Regions from separate parts of the Chryseobacterium sp. GW821-FHT04C04 genome, predicted to be linked through region 3. Evidence: riboswitches for the same ligand, from Rfam matches in the RefSeq annotation. Region 3 holds a riboswitch; each other region holds the start of a gene.
What was found. Region 3 has a riboswitch for cobalamin ahead of AC07UM_RS18845 (acyl-CoA thioesterase). Riboswitches for the same ligand answer to the same signal wherever they lie in the genome.

Region 1 (5,718 bases), on a different contig from region 3:
AACCACAGAGATCATTACTACTGAAAAACGCCCGTTTTTCAATTTCAACTTTACTTACGAAGCAGCTTACTCTTTTCTGTTTCTTACCCACATTTTCAAACCACCGGTTTTTTAAGTTGTACTATCACTATTCAACCACAAAAGTCACAAAAGCTTACATCAATTAAAAATCTTTGATTTTAAAAAAGCTTAAGTGTTCTATGCATAAAGCTTATCACTTAATAAAATTAAGTGTAAGAACTCTTGTGCCTTTTGTGGTAAAAAAAGAATGTTTTTACATTCAAAAATTATAATTCAACTTAAAAAATCAACAATGAAAATTTATAAATTTTTATCACTATTCTTTATTGCCATTACTTTATTCTCTTTTGTAGCCTGCGAAAGCAGCAGGGATGATGAAAATCCACAGGATACCACCCCCGGAAAACTCCAGATCAAATTCGAAAACGGATTTAATAATGTTGGAGATATCGTCTTGAACCAAACGACTCAGACTTCTTCTAATGGGCAGAAACATCATTTTTCCGCTTTGAAATATGTAATCAGTAATATCGCCCTGATAGACGAGAATGGAAATGAATTTAAATACAATGAAAACAACCCTGATAAAGGAGCTTTTATCGTCGATCAGGCAGATGCTGTAGCCGGAGTGATATATTTGAATTTGGATGGTATTCCGAAAAACAATTACAAAAAAATAAGATTCGGATTGGGGATCAGTCAAAAAGCATACTTGCTGGGACAAGACGGGCAAGCTGAATTCTGGACAAAAGCGAAACAGAAAGGAATGACGTGGTCATGGGCTGCCGGGTATGTCTTTGTAAAACTGGAAGGGAAATATGGGAATGATGCCCCTTCAAAGGAATTTATGAATCACACTGGAAATATGGGGAATGTTACTGCTAATGAGCAGCCTGACCTATACCGTGAAATTACATTGAATCTTCCGACAACAGCAAGAGTAACAGGAACAATCCGTCCTTCTGTTCACATTTTGGCAGATCTTAACCAATTTTTGAGCGGAGAAAAGACACTTACTCTTACAACGGCCAATGATATGTTGATGGGCTCAAACCAACACTTGGCAGATGTTACCAATAATCTTACAAAAATGTTTAAAGTAGACCACGTTCACAATGATTAATTTTTTTGTTAAAACGATACTGGTTTTGCTTGTATTTCTGTTAAGTTGTATTTCCTGTTCTGATGAGGTGATTCAGCCGTTGGAAAAAGATGAAGCTTATAACCTGCAGTTTCCTTCTTATTTCCCGGAAATGACTTTTGATCAATCAACCAATCCCGTGACAAAAAATGGAGTGGAGTTGGGAAGGAAATTATTCTATGAAGGAAGGCTTTCCCGAAACAATACCATTTCATGCGGTTTCTGTCATATTCAGGAAAATGCCTTTACCCATCACGGGCATACCGTAAGCCATGGTGTTGACGATAGAATAGGAATCAGGAATGCACCACCTATTCAGAATATGGCTTTTTTGAAACGATATATGTGGGACGGAGTGATCCATAATCTGAATGAACAGCCCATCAGCCCGATTACAGATGTTAATGAAATGGACAGCTCCATACCGGACGCTATTTCAAAGATAAAAGATGATCAGAAGTATAAAAAATTATTCAGAGAAGCCTATGGAGATGAAACAATTACAGGAGAACGAATTCTAAAAGCTTTGTCGCAGTTTATGGCTTCGTTGATTTCTGCAGATTCAAAATATGATAGATTCAAGCAGGGAAAAGAGCAACTAACTTCAGCAGAATCCCAGGGAATGGCTTTGTTCGGGCAGAAGTGCGCTTCCTGTCATAGCGGAGAACTGTTTACTGATGAGAGTTTCCGGAATACAGGAATGTATTATAACACGGAATTTAAGGATGCAGGACGGTACAGGGTAACCCTTAATCAGGTAGATTGGATGAAATTTCGTGTTCCGAGTTTAAGAAATGTAGAATATACAGCACCTTACATGCATGACGGGAGATTTTACACCTTAGATGCGGTCCTTAATTTCTATTCGAATCAGGTAGAAGATAATGCCAATCTGGATCCACAGCTGAAACAGAACGGTCATATAGGAATTACCATGAACAGTCAGGAAAAACAGTCGATCATTGCATTCCTGAAAACACTGTCAGACAAAAGTTTTATATCCAATCCAAAATTTGCAGAATAATTTATAAAAAATGAAGAAGATTATATTGATACTAAGTTTGATCCTGTTTAATCTGTATCAGGCAAATACCATTAGAGACAGTGCTTATAGTGCTCCGGATACCTTTAGCAGATTCGATTTTGATGATGATTGTGATGCTTGCGGCTGTGCAGCAGGAAACGGATCTTCAGGCTTTGAATCTTTATTGAACCCACAGTTTATCGGAATCAAATACTTTGCCCAGCATTACAAAGCCAAAGAAAATTTATTTGTAAAAGATCTTACGCAGGATCAGTATTTCAATACCCTGCAGCTTTGGGGGAAAATTCCATTGACTAAAAAGCTGAGTGTATATGCAAGTCTGCCCTTCCATTTCCATGAAAAGAAAACCTTACAGGGAGATATCAAAATCAATGGAATAGGGGATCTGAATCTGATGGGAATTTACCAGCTGATGAGCTCTAAAGATAATTTCCACCATCTGAGCGGAGGTTTAGGAGTGAAAATTCCTTTGGGGAAATTTGATGAAAAAGGAGTTTCCGGTGTCAATCCGAGTTTTCAGCTGGGAACTGGAAGCTGGGATTATCAGGCCGCTTTGAATTATAAGTTTCAGAAAGATAAAGTGGCAGTAATGGTCAATACAGACTATACGATCAAGACGGAAAATAAGAAAAATTACCGTTTTGGAAACCAATGGAACTATGCTGCGACGGGTTTTTACCAGGTTGCGGGAAATGAAAAATCTATTTTTTCTGTAAAGACGGGCGTTCAGGGAGAAGTGTATGCCCAGAATAAACAATTCGATGAAGCTTTACCCAATACTGCAGGAAGTGCTTTGTATGGGAAACTAGGATTTGAAGCCTCTTATAAAAAGCTAAGTTTGGGAACTGAACTCATGCTTCCTATGTATACCCGGTTGGCAGGCGGAGATATTGAAGCAAAGTCGAGATTCAGTATTTTCCTGAATATTGGAATTTAAAGTGAAACCCTTAATAAAATGATGTTAAAGCTCCTTCGGGAGCTTTAATTGTTTATGAATCATGATTTTAATTGGGGGTTAGGAATAATTCTTTATCTTTGCCGAAATTTGGTGAGCCCTAAAAAGCTCTTAAAAGGGAATCCGGTGAAAATCCGGGACAGACCCGCTGCTGTAAGCTCCACACCAAGATTTTTGAAAAATATATCCACTGTTTTTTTTATGGGAAGGATTTCAAAAATGGAGTAAGTCAGAAGACCTGCCAGAAAATAATCGTTTGACGCTTTCGTGGAATAAAGCTTAGGACATCAATGATTCTGTGCAGTGATAGCTGTGCTTTGTCGTTGTTTTCTTATATCCATTAGTGTCATCATTATCTTAAATGAGCTAATGGCAGCAAAACTAACTACTTCTACAATTCATAAAGCTGTTTTCACAATACTGGTGATAACATCTCAACTTTTGTTTTCCCAAACCAAGAAAAAAGATAGTCTGGAGGAAGAGACCATTAAAGGAATCAATCTTTACAAAAAGAATTTTAAAGAAATCCTTCCGGCACAAACCTTACAGGGCGAGCAGCTGGAAAGACTGAACAGTCATTCTGTAGCAGATGCTCTGCGGTATTTTTCCGGCGTTCAGATCAAAGACTATGGTGGTTTGGGTGGTTTGAAAACCATTAATATCCGGAGTATGGGAAGCCAGCATGTAGGTGTTTTCTATGATGGGATTCAACTGGGAAATGCCCAAAACGGACTGGTAGATCTGGGAAGATATTCTTTGGATGATCTGGAAGAAATATCATTGTATAACGGGCAGAAAAGTGAAATCTTCCAGCCGGCAAAAGACTTCGGATCTTCGGGATCTATCTATTTACAGCCTAAAACTCCTGTATTTAAAGGAGCAAGAAAAACAAATTTGGTTATACGAGCAAAAAGTGCTTCCATTGATCTTTTCAATCCATCATTCCGATTAGAGCAGAAGATTTCAGGCAAAGTTTCTGCCAGCTTCAGTGGAGAATTTATGCAGAGTGACGGAATTTATAGATTCCGGTATGCTAAGAAATATCCTGATGGACAACAGGCCTATGATACCATCGCAAAGAGACAGGACTCGGATATCAAAGCAAAGCGTTTTGAAACTTCTCTCAACGGAACCTTAAATAACGGAAGCTGGAACATCAGAGGTTATGGTTATATTTCAGACCGTGGCATGCCGGCACCTATTGTCAATGGTCGTTTTGGAGGGAGAGGCGCAAGACTTTCCGATGAAAATTATTTTGTACAGGCTAATCTTCGAAAAAAGCTGTTTCCAAAATTTGAAACCCAGCTGAAAGCAAAATTTGCTTACGATTATACCCATTTCATGGATACGGTTCGTTCGCAGTCTATTATTTATAACGATAACACCTATATCCAACGAGAACTCTATCTTTCCTCATCCAATATCTATTCTATCACACCCAATTGGGATGTCAGTCTGAGTGGAGATTTTCAGTACAATAATCTGGATGCCAATCTGGATAACTTTTCTTATCCTACACGTTACACCACATTGGTAGCATTGGCAACAACATATCAGTGGAACAGATTCAAAATTCTGGGAAGCCTTTTAGGAACCTTTACCTTTGAAGAAGTAAGAAAAAACAAAAGACCGGGAGATGCAAGAGAGTGGACACCTGCCGTATTTATGAGCTATCAGCCTGAGATCATTCCGGAGCTTACTCTTAGAGCTTTCTATAAAAGGATTTTCCGACTTCCAACCTTCAACGATTTGTATTATACCAATATCGGAAACACGTATCTGAAACCGGAATTTACCAATCAATATGATGTAGGATTTACCTATCAGAAGAATTATAACAACCACTTCTTTAAAAGCTTTTATGCTAAAGTAGACGGCTATTATAACAAGGTGCAGGATAAAATTGTAGCCGCACCTAACGGAAGTATGTTCCGCTGGCTGATGATGAACCTGGGAATGGTTGAAATCATTGGAGCAGATGTAAATCTTCAGACGGAAATGCAGCTGGGGAAAGTAAAACTTAGACCATTGCTTTCCTACACTTATCAAAGTGCAAGGGATATGACTGATCCGGAGGATACATTCTATAAGAATCAGATCCCTTATACACCTTGGCATAGCGGATCATTCAGCCTGATGGCAGACTATAAAGACTGGAGTTTCAATTACAGTGCAATGTATGTAGGAAAACGCTATGATGTGAACCAGGACAATATTCAATACAATTATGTACAGCCATGGTATACTCATGATCTGTCTGTTCAGAAAAAATTCAACTGGGCCAATCATCAATTTAAAGTAAGCCTTGAAATGAATAATATTTTCAACCAATATTATGATGTTGTCATCAATTATCCAATGCCCGGAAGAAACTTTAAACTTATTCTAAACTTCACCCTATGAGAAAACTAAACTTTTATTTTCTATTTCTTGTATTAGCTTTTCTTACTTCATGCCGTACAGATGACGTCATCGTCCGTCAGGAAGTGGTAGAAGGACTTCCCTCAGAAAATACTGTTATAAAAGGCTTTTACATGCTGAATGAAGGAAATATGG
Region 2 (5,718 bases), on a different contig from region 3:
TGAAAGTTCGTAAGGTGTATTTTTGAGCATCAGATTTAAGCTTGAAATCACATTAACAGCATTTTCTCCATACGTGTTGGAATATACACCTCTGTGGTGAAAAGTCATCAGATCCGGCTTGATTTTGTCTGCCCATCCATAGCTTATTTTTAATGCATTATTAAGGTAGTCTTTAAAAAAAATCATATCCGCTATTTTCTCGTTGTTGTCTTCTTCTGCCAGAATATAACAAAATCTTTGCTGGGATAGGGATCTCATCATGTCAGTATTACTGCCTGGATAAGTAAAAGTAAGCACACCGTAATCAGGATCGAGAAATTCAGTGATTTTCCCCACGGTGGCAAGATGATGGGCAAACTTACCAGCGTTTGCAAGTTCATCTTTCATCATTAACACCGAAGTTGAATAAGCTGCCATTCTCAAAGCTGTAGAACCTCCCATTTCTACAATTTGTTCAGGTACATCAACGTCCATGGTAAAATTACTGGAAGAACTGATACCCTTTATTTGTAAATAATCAAAAACTTTAATAATCTTTGAAAGAAGTTCTGGATGATGATAGTTAGGATTCGACGGATTACCATTGACTATCGGTCCCTTGATACAGTAAGGAAATACCAGGTTAATAAGATTATTTTCTACGGTTTTTCTGAGATCATTTCTGTCATTATTATTACTGATAATATCCCATACCGGACCGGGGTTATTTAAATCCAGATTATCAGCAAATGCTTTAGCATTTGTAAGATTAGATCCAATGTATCTATTGTATCTGCTACTTACTTCTGTTTTAGTGTAATCTGCTCCCTCTCCGGTCAGCCAGTTTACATATTTGATTTTTATATTGTTTATCTCATTTATCTGCCCTTTTATAAAGAACGACGAAAAAACAAAACATATAATAATAAAAAATCTTAAAAGCATAATATTTTTTTTCAAAATTACACAATATCGCTATGCAGTGTGGCGGTTTGCAAAAATGTTAACAATAATCATTGAAATGTAAAATTTAAATGATTCAAAATGAGAGCATTGAGGTTTTCCCGTGTAACATTTTTTTTGAGGGGTTTATAAAATATATTGTCATTTATTGTTTTTTTACTGATTATCCGTTTATACAACAGTAATATTTGCAATCACGAGCCTATCGAATAGCTTTTCTCCCAAATACCTTCGATTAAGTTTGTAAACGAACTCATTTAAGTATAGTTGTAGATACTTTCTCTTGATTTTATGGTATTTGCTCAGCAAGTTTCTTTTGGCATTACTAATGTACCCATTTGAGAGTATCCTTAGTTGTTTTGGTATCTGTCAAAATCCCAACTTTCCTTAGTGACTTTCGGCTTAAAGGCTGTAAAGTCTTCAACGTATTGTACCATAAGCTCACCTAAAACCGCTTCAAAATCAACTGTTGCAGCAATAGAATCGTGAATCGTAAAAAGTGCCATTTTCAGGGTACTCTTTCGCAATCTTTTTAGTCACATAATCAATAATGCAGTGCGATTCTATATTTTGAAGAAGTCTCGATAAATGCGCATTATCTTCTTCTTTCAAAGTTTCAAGAACACGCATGAAATTTGGCAATTCTTCTTTCAATTTGAGATAATACTCGTCTGTTGAATCATTCTTACAGAAGAGTGCTCTTATAAAAACTGATTTCAAAAGTTCTCTTTCTGTATCAAAGGAAACAGGATGCTTACTTTTTAATTCCTTAATGAAAACAACACGTGTGAGAAGAACATCTTCTTGCGTATGAAGAACCGCCTGTTCGGCGAGTTCGAGTATCATCAAAAAGATAAAGACACTCCTTAATCTCAAAAGCAAGAGGCTGTCCAAAAAGTTTGGACAGCCCTTAATATATAACAGCAAGCTTTTTGAATATTCCGTTTTCCGATATAAATATTGCTAATTGCTATTTTTTTAGATATTATCTTAAAGTAATAAGGAGATTAATTATTATCAATACAAAATTATCAAAATTACAACTGATAATCAATATTTTAACTCAAACAACTATTATATCTTCAGATAACATTTAACTATTGATAATCGACTACATACATTGTTCCTTTATCTACCTTTCCTGTTTTAGGCAGAATTTTTGCTTTAGGATTTCCGTTCCCGTCATCTACTACTCCAAAATCATCATCATTGAAAACAGCCAGTTTATTGTTTCCTAAATAAACAATTCCCTCAAATTTATCATGTTCATAACCTAATTTTGCAACCAGATCCACTGCCAATGTTTTGGTGACAGTCTTTATCCCTGCATTGGTTATCTCATCCCATGAGCACTGTTCTAAAGCTTTTCCGTTCACTTTCATCCCGTCTACAGCATTAATATCAGCTCCGTTTACATCACTGGCATTGCTCAGGTTGATTCTGTATACCTTTTTAAGCCCTCCCTGAGATCCGAAATTTCCATCTCTTTCAATCACTAAGAATTCATTATTACTTAATGCCGTAATATCACAAACCGAGTCAGAAGCGCCTCCATCCTGTTTGTATAAAAACTGCTTGGTCTGCCCTGTAATAATATCAAATGTGACAATTCTTGTTAAGCTAGTATTGGTTGCCAATGCTTTGCTGGGCACATACATCATCGACTGTATTGTTCCAACCAATGTTCTTCCGTCCGGGGTCATAGCAAGTCCTTCCATTCCTCTGTTAGCCCTTCTTTTGGCTAAAACAGCAGGTAATTTTCTTGTTCCTGTATTTACACCTATCGGGCTTATTCTTTCCATTTCTACTCCATCTGCGCTGTAATGCACGATATGCGGACCATATTCATCAGAAACCCAAAATGTACCGTCAGCCGCAGCAACAATACTTTCACTGTCCAGGCCATATGTATCCGTACCCAGAACATTTCCGGATGCATCATAGGCTATTTCTCCTGTACTCCCCATTCCTACAGGGTTTGGTAAGCCTGTAATAGGCTGTCCCGATGGATTTTTAAGCTTAATATATTTGATCACCTCTACATTTCCATCAGCATTGATTTTAAAATGCATAATGGTAGGAGTAAAGTTAGGGGTTAAGAATTTTTTTCCATTCTGGAAGTCCGTGTTGGGTCCCCTGTCTGTAATGACATAAAATTCGCCTTTTCTCGTAGGGTGAGCCGCAGCTCCGGAGCCAAATCCGCCATTGATAACATCTACTCCGTTTATCGTAGCCAATTTGGTAAATGGAAACTCCTGAGGGAGTTTGGAATAATTAATATCCTGGTTAATCATTGTGGTATCATCATCACTTTTACATGAAGCCAATACTGCCAGCACTACAACAGACAATAGTAATTTTTTCATATTCACTTTTATGGCTGCGAAAGTATAAATTGATTGTAAACTCATCTTGAATATAATGATAATTGTGTTTTAACAATGGAACCTCAAAATGAATTGAATATAAACAGAAAAACATTGAATTTTAAAATAAAACATTAATCATTCAACCCAATCATTAATTAATATGAAAATCAGCTTTTTAAGAATCTCTAAAAAAAAATAATTCACAAAACGGACTCACCTATTTATATGATATATTTGCAGCGTTTTTTAAGGCTGAACAATGTTCATTAATAGGGAATCAAGTGAGAATAATATTCAAATCTTGGGCTGTACCCGCAACTGTAAACTGTTTAAACTTATAGCACAACAATATCCACTGGGTCTGAAAATCCGGGAAGGAAGCTGTAAGATGTGAGCCAGGAGACCTGCCTTAAGATACGGGCTTCAGAGAAGGAATTATTTTTACTCTGAAGATAAGTTTCGGGAATAAAACTTTAATTTAATTATATCATGAGAAAAATCTATCTTTTTTTCTTACTGCTTTGTATGCAGTTATTGTCGGCCCAATTCACAGAAAACGACATCAAATTTTGGGTAGGAACCGGTTCTAAAAAGGCCTATTTCATTGCTGATTTTAATGACGATAATACTCCCAATTCTTATGCGTGGGGATATCGTTTTGATAGCAATGATTTAGTGATGGAAGATCTTATCAATGCAATTGTGGCCGCAGAATCCAAAATGCAGGTTGACATTCCTACAGGATATCTTTCTATTCTGAATTATAATCATCACACCTCCACTACTGATGATAGCTGGATAACATGGTCTGGGCCCAGCGCATCAAACATGACGTGGAACAATGGTGTAGGGTATACTCCATTGGTTGACGGAAAATGGTATGGAGTGGCATATGGTCTTGATCATTACGATACTCCTCCCTCTACTCCCGTTGCAGCTTACAGCTCTACATGGTATACTCCATCTCAGGTTACCAACTGGATTGGAACAGGAAGCAATACAAGTCTTATCGTAATCGATTTTGGAACTGATAATGCCAACGGAAGTGCCAATTCTTTTGTCTTTGGAATAAAATATAATGGAAGTATAACGGCTGAACAGGCTTTACAACTGATCCAGTCACAGACTTCCTATTTTAATGTTACATCCGTCAATAATCAGATTTCCAATTTATCATTGAATTCATTCACCGGGAACGCTTCCGGATCAGATAGCTGGAAGTTGTATAAAGGAAAAGACTTGTCGAGCTGGCAAACCAAAACTAACCTTTCTCAGATTCAGTTGAGCAACAACGACTGGTTGGGATTGAGTTTTGGACAGAGAAGACCATTTACCCCGACTGAAGCATCTAATGCAACACTGGGAACGTCCGATGTGAATAAGAAAAAATTCAGTATTTATCCTAATCCTGCAAGTGATTTTATTCAGATTGAAACTGCTGAGAAACTGAAGGAAGTGAATATGTATTCTGCCACAGGACAGAAGGTAATGACTTCTCAGGAAGCAAAGATTACGATCCAGTCTTTAACTTCAGGGGTTTATTTTGTTGAAATTAAAACTGCTGAAAGTACTACGATCCATAAAATGGTTAAGAAATAGAGAAAGCGCCTTGAAAGGCGCTTTTTTTATAAGGATATGTCCAGAACTACACGTAAAACCACCCCGTCAAAAATTATTTGAATTTTCACTCCTCCTGAAGAGGGGAATTTTACGTCTCCAGTATTTGTAAGCGTTTTAATTTTCCGGGAAAAAACTTTTGTGGTAAACAAAAAACCGCACCAGATGGGTGCGGTTTCTTATGATTTTATAATCAATTATTTTTTCTCTGTAGATCTTTGTAGAACCTCATCTACCATTCCGTAACCTTTAGCTTCTTCAGAAGTCATCCAGTAATCTCTGTCAGAAGATTTCTCTACCCACTCATACGTTTGTCCTGAGTGGTGACCGATGATTTCATAAAGCTCCTGCTTTAATTTCAGCATTTCTCTCAAGTTGATCTCCATATCTGAAGCTACTCCCTGAGCACCTCCTGAAGGCTGGTGGATCATTACTCTTGAGTGCTTAAGCGCAGAACGTTTTCCTTTTTCTCCGGCAACCAATAATACAGCTCCCATAGAAGCAGCCATACCTGTACAGATTGTCGCTACATCCGGCTTGATGATCTGCATCGTATCATAAATACCTAAACCGGCATATACGCTACCACCAGGAGAGTTGATATAGATCTGAATATCTTTTGATGGGTCTGCACTTTCTAAGAATAAAAGCTGTGCCGTAACGATGTTTGCTACCTGATCATCAATACCTGTTCCCAGGAAGATAATTCTGTCCATCATCAAACGGGAGAAAACGTCCATCTGAGCAACGTTTAATCTTCTTTCTTCCATGATGTACGGAGTAAGATTCG
Region 3 (5,718 bases):
AGATTTATAATATCTACCCCATAATCTTCAACCTCGCCATAGGTGAATGTTCCACAAGCATCTGTAGGTATAGTTTGACTTGAAATCACACGCATTACAGTACCACACGTTGTCAGTGCTGCAAAACTTGGAATATTAAATACAGACACAGCCGGAGCTGCCTGAGTAACATTATTAGCAACCATTACTCTTTCATTGGCTTCAAAAATACCGTTAGCATTAAGGTCTATCCATGCAGTAACTGCTATTGTGCCAGGCGTTCCTGTCCAGGTATTGCTTACCGAAAGTTTATTGCCCACACTTCCTACAAGAAATTTTATTCTACGATTTACATCGCTTCTGTAATCCGTATAGTTGGAAGAGCCCGAATTGCTTATCATGGGCATTCCTACCCCTGAAGAAGTTACTGTAACATTGGAAATATGCATCATACTTGTATCTGTGGAAGCACTTGCGCAGTAATTGACAACTGTTGTAAAAAATATAGGATTGGACCATGTTCCCGTTATCGTGTTACATCTTTTTGCGACTTGTACTTCATACACCGTACAAGGCTGCAGATTCGTAATAGTAAAGGAGTTTTGGCCCGATACAGCAGTCACTGCCATCCAGGTAGTCGTTCCAGGTATTCTGTATCTGATGGTATTATCCGGAGTATTGGGATCTGCAGTCCAGGTAACCGTTGCGGAAGTAAGAGTAATGTTTGATACCAGAACATCCGCTGGGGCATTTGTATCACAATAGAATAAAGATTTTGATCCTTCTTCTATTTTGTTTTCTGCCTGAAAGCTGGAAATTCCCAAAATAAAAGAGAATACATAAAGTAGTTTTTTGGTCATGTTTATTAGTTTTAAAATTCCCTTGAAAAATAAGGAGTTTTCCGGAATATACTTTACATTTACTTCAAATATTATTGTATTTTTCCAATACATTTGAAATTAAAAATATAAAAGATACATTTCATTGGCATCTCATTTTTATTGTTACTATTATGATCAAAAACTTTTCTATTCTCTGGATTTTTTATAAAAAGATAGTACTTCCCACCCTGCTGTTTTCATTGCTCATTTCTTTTTTGCTTCCCTTCGGGTTTGAAACGTTTGGATTAAGTTTTCTTTTAATTTTACCAGTCCTTCATTACTTTATGTATGAATTAAGGTTTAAAAACGAATATTACTTCTACGCCAATGTAGGACTTTCAAGAATCTTTCTTTGGGGCGGAACTGTTTCATTGAGTCTGATTGTAAAAATTATAACCTTATTCTTATGAGTAAACTTCATATTGACAGTGTAACAAAATCCTTCAATGAGAGAAAAATTTTGCAGGACATTTATATTGGATGTGAAACGGGTCAAATTACAGGGCTATTGGGTAGAAACGGAAGCGGAAAATCAACCTTATTAAAAATCATTTTCGGCGTTATCAGCAGTGATACTCAGTTTATCAGATGTGATGACAAAGTTTTAAAAAATAGATCAGACCGGAAAAACAGGATTTCCTATTTACCGCAGAACCTCTTTCTCCCTAAATACGAAACCGTTAAAAGACTGATTCCTCTTTTCTGTAATAAAGAAAACACAGACCTCTTATTTTCCTCAGAACTCATATATCCATTTCTTCATGAAAAGCCTAAAAACCTTTCCAAAGGTGAGCAAAGACTTATTGAAACTTTGATGATCATTCATTCTGAAGCTGATTTTGCTTTACTGGACGAACCATTTCACAGTCTTTCTCCAAAAGTTTGCGAAAAATTAAAGAAAACCATTCGCCAACAATCAAACGATAAAGGTTTTATCATTTCTGACCATAATTATCAGGATGTTCTGGATATTTCAGACTCAATATATCTGCTTTCTGACGGCCATCTGAAACAAATACAAGATTTTAAAGAACTGCAGCGGTATAATTATCTCCCGAAAAGCATTTAATTTATATATTTGGGGGATCAAAAAATTTTCATGATGACTTTCATAAACAAAGCATTCTATGTATCCGCTTTCAGTATTTTTTCTTTAGCCTTTGTAAAAGGACAGAATAAGGTTCCTTTCGGAGTTGTAAAAGCTGAAGAGGGATATGCCAATGTACGGGTTCATAAAGACAATTACCGAAAAATTGTAGACAAGATCCGTATGCGTAAAGGTGATGTATTCGTTTATGTAAAGCCTGCTCCCGGAGAGACAGAATGGATCTGGATCAAATATCCTGAAAAACAGGATGATGACAAACCGTTTGTACGTTATGAAACTCTTGATAAAGAAGGAATGGTCAATAAAGAACGTATTGCTTATATCGATCAGCTTCCGGCGTATACTCCTTCAAAATCTAAAAACGGAAGATCACTTATTTTCACAGACAATTCTGATCCGAAAATTCCTACTGCCCAAAGAAGCAAGGTTGTGATTGATGTTTATCCTTCCAACGCCGGCTACCGTAAAAAGGAAAAAGATGCAGAAGGAAAACTTCTTACCATCGATAAAGTAAAGCCCTGGGGAATTGGAAACGACCTTCCTGAAGGAATGACCGAGATCAAATCGATCAGAGTACAGCAGCCCGGAAGAGGTTCTGTCTTTGTAAGAGAAGCGATCAAAAACATGTTCCAGCCTACCATGGATTTTGAGAATATTGGAGTAACCTCTCTTGACAGCGACAATATTTTCCTATACATGATAAATGGTTCAGGAGAGAACAGATATACCACTCTCTGGACGATCAAGAAAGGTAGAGTAATCAGCCAGATTATTTACCATAATCCGGAATAAATTCATTATTTTTGCACTCGAAAAGTTTTACACTTATTCATCACAGAAATTGGTTCTGCATCACTGCAGATTAAAAGGGAACCGTGTGAAAATCACGGACTGTCGCGCAACTGTAAGTAACTGAAATCTTTATCAAGGATCCACTGTGCGAGGCATGGGAAGGAGATAAAGATGTTACGAGTCAGGAGACCTGCCTTTTTCTTAAACATGTAACTTTCGCGATTTGAAGTTGTATTGATCTGATGGATTGTTTCAGGAATTCTATAAGTTCCTGTCATTGTTCTGTTATTTTAATATCATTTTATTTCGCTTTAATTAATAATGATATATGACTACAGAAGAAAGAATTGAAGCATCCGAAACCAGAATCTTTAAAGCGGTTTTCCCTAACACAACCAATCATTATGATACCCTTTTTGGAGGTACAGCGATGCAGCTGATGGACGAAGTAGCTTTTATTACCGCAACCCGATTTGCAAGAAAAAGAGTGGTAACAGTGAGCAGTGACAAGATCGATTTCAAGAAACCTATTCCTGCCGGAACGATTGTTGAGTTGATCGGAAAAGTGTCATACGTAGGAAAAACCAGTATGAAAGTAAACGTTGAGATCTACACCGAGCAAATGTATTCCTATGAAAGAGAAAAAGCCATTGTAGGTGATTTCACTTTTGTAGCGATAGACGAATTCAAGAAACCAATCCAAATACTATAAATAAAAAGCTTCGGGCGGCCTTTGGCCGCCCGAAGCTTTTTATATTCTTATCAAAGTTATTTTACCACTTTTTCTGTTTCCAGACTTCTATTCAGCAGCAGTTCAAAAGCCTCTCCCATTTCATCTGAAGCTCTTGTGATTGCATTTTCAAGTATATTCCTGATTTGCTTTTCTGTTACTCCGGCTTCTGTCCAGCTCTTTCCTGAAGTATGGGAATTCAAGATAAATGGCATGATTCTATCTATTCCACACGCAAAAACAGCATCCGGTGTTTTCTCTTCTTCAAACTCAAGCCACAAATTAAAGAATTCCGAACGTAAAGGTTCATCCAGAATTCCGAAGATCTTTTGAGCAGATGCTTTCTCTCTTTCAAACTTTCCTACCATTGCTTTTTCATCAAAAATAAAAGTGTCTCCGGCTTCTATTTCCACCAGATCATGAATGGATAGCATTCTTATCACCCTTAACAAATCTATATCGGTACGGTTTTTCGCATATGGATAAAGTATCTGAGCCAGAATGATAATCTGCCAGGAGTGTTCCGCTGTATTTTCTCTTCGGGAATCGTCTGCATTATAATTCCTTCTCTGTACATTTTTCAAAGCATCCACTGCCAGGATAAAATCGATTTCTTTCTGAATTTTCATCTTACTTCTTATTTTCTATTATATTGATCTGCAGGATATACCTTTGTTTTGGTATTCCATTTATTATTGATCTTTTCTTTCGTTATTACTTTTACCCGATCTTCATTGGTTGTATCTTCTTCCTTTTCAAAGACCATATCCAGTCCTTTATTCGGAATTACGACATATTCCATCGTAAAAATTTTGCAGCATCCTGACTTTCCATAGGCGATGAGGCGTTTGCGCTTGGCATCAACATCAAAAATATCAAGGGAATTGGAAGCAAGATCCGTAAGCTCTTTACTCTTCACAAATGCCATTCTGGTACTATTGAACACATATACATCGTATGAAGCAGCGCTATAGTTCCCCATATTTCCGTTCCTTATGGCAATGTCTTCTGTTCCGTCAAAATTAAAATCATCTATAATCACAGAATTTTGCGGCTTCGTTAACTGAATCATTTTCCCCGGGGTCAGCTTCTGGCTTTCTTCTATTTCCAGAACAAGGTCATCGGAAACAAAAGTCTGCACCTTACTGTTTCTGTTATCAAACAGCTCCACAGTCCCCTTCCCACTGCATCGGCTGTCATAACAATTTTCTACCTTGATGATAGCACTATAGTTTTTTGACGCATTTTTTACTTCAAACTGATATTGCCCGAAACATAAAGGACCCAATACAAGAAAAGCCGATAAGTTCTTATACTTATTTAAAATATTCATGGTAATAGTAATTTGGATTTAAGTGTTTTCTATTGCTAACAAAAATACGAATCATAATACCGATCTCAAAATATCAATCTCATTATCTCTCAGAATTTGTAACAGCTTTATTCCTTCAAATAAAAGGATATCTGTTGATAAGAAGCTATTTCCCGCTATCCGCTCATACTCCTCGCCCCAAGCCTAAAACCCAACCCGCTGTGGGGTAACCGCTGCTATCAGGGCTATGATATGAGTAATAAGTAATCGGTCATGAGTAATAATTAATGAATCATGATTTCTTTCCCTGCATTTCTTTCAATTTCTTTAAAATTGAGAGATTTTTACCCATTTTTCACTCAAATTTATTCTCATAAAAATCTCCATAAAAAATTATAAAATTGATTATCAGTTATTTATATTTTTTATTTTAAAAATTTCACTACTTTGTATTGCATATTACCATTTAATTTACATATCTTTGTAATGTAAAATTAGAATAGGCTCAACTAGCTAGGGGCATTTTTCTAAAAATATAACTAATTAACAAAACTTATCAAAGATGAATACCGAAAATACCAAAGCGCAAATGCGAAAAGGGATTCTGGAATTCTGTATTCTAAGTCTCATCAATAATAGAGAAATGTATGTTTCCGATCTTATCGATGAACTGAAAAAAGGAAAACTGGATGTAGTGGAAGGGACCCTCTACCCTCTTCTTACAAGACTTAAAAACGGAGAGTTTCTCTCTTACAGATGGGAAGAATCTACAGGAGGACCACCCAGAAAATATTATCAGATCACAGAAAAAGGGAAACTCTTTCTGGATGAACTTCAAAACACATGGAATGAGCTGACAGCCTCAGTAAACCAAATCACCCAACAAAATTAAAAAACAAAGCTATGAACAAGACAC

Region 1: it holds a riboswitch for cobalamin, as region 3 does, so the genes downstream of both, AC07UM_RS10595 (TonB-dependent receptor plug domain-containing protein) here and AC07UM_RS18845 (acyl-CoA thioesterase) in region 3, are expected to answer to the same signal.
Region 2: it holds a riboswitch for cobalamin, as region 3 does, so the genes downstream of both, AC07UM_RS04790 (T9SS type A sorting domain-containing protein) here and AC07UM_RS18845 (acyl-CoA thioesterase) in region 3, are expected to answer to the same signal.

What each region holds. Positions count from the first base shown of each region.
Region 1 is NZ_JBWKTO010000003.1:142,239-147,956, reverse strand. Features, by position in the region: gene AC07UM_RS10615 (hypothetical protein) at 1-115, shown strand, start outside; gene AC07UM_RS10610 (MbnP family protein) at 314-1,144, shown strand; gene AC07UM_RS10605 (cytochrome-c peroxidase) at 1,137-2,186, shown strand; gene AC07UM_RS10600 (transporter) at 2,197-3,144, shown strand; cobalamin riboswitch at 3,237-3,422, shown strand; gene AC07UM_RS10595 (TonB-dependent receptor plug domain-containing protein) at 3,532-5,565, shown strand; gene AC07UM_RS10590 (YncE family protein) at 5,562-5,718, shown strand, end outside.
Region 2 is NZ_JBWKTO010000001.1:1,069,363-1,075,080, forward strand. Features, by position in the region: gene AC07UM_RS04770 (polysaccharide lyase family 8 super-sandwich domain-containing protein) at 1-924, opposite strand, end outside; partial or broken gene AC07UM_RS04775 (transposase) at 1,114-1,312, opposite strand; gene AC07UM_RS04780 (hypothetical protein) at 1,293-1,469, opposite strand; gene AC07UM_RS04785 (esterase-like activity of phytase family protein) at 2,040-3,308, opposite strand; cobalamin riboswitch at 3,544-3,737, shown strand; gene AC07UM_RS04790 (T9SS type A sorting domain-containing protein) at 3,837-4,910, shown strand; gene clpP (ATP-dependent Clp endopeptidase proteolytic subunit ClpP) at 5,126-5,718, opposite strand, start outside.
Region 3 is NZ_JBWKTO010000005.1:434,965-440,682, forward strand. Features, by position in the region: gene AC07UM_RS18830 (GEVED domain-containing protein) at 1-839, opposite strand, end outside; gene AC07UM_RS18835 (ATP-binding cassette domain-containing protein) at 1,267-1,929, shown strand; gene AC07UM_RS18840 (hypothetical protein) at 1,960-2,760, shown strand; cobalamin riboswitch at 2,794-2,972, shown strand; gene AC07UM_RS18845 (acyl-CoA thioesterase) at 3,089-3,472, shown strand; gene AC07UM_RS18850 (HD domain-containing protein) at 3,529-4,119, opposite strand; gene AC07UM_RS18855 (XAC2610-related protein) at 4,128-4,823, opposite strand; gene AC07UM_RS18860 (PadR family transcriptional regulator) at 5,365-5,694, shown strand; gene AC07UM_RS18865 (PspC domain-containing protein) at 5,706-5,718, shown strand, end outside.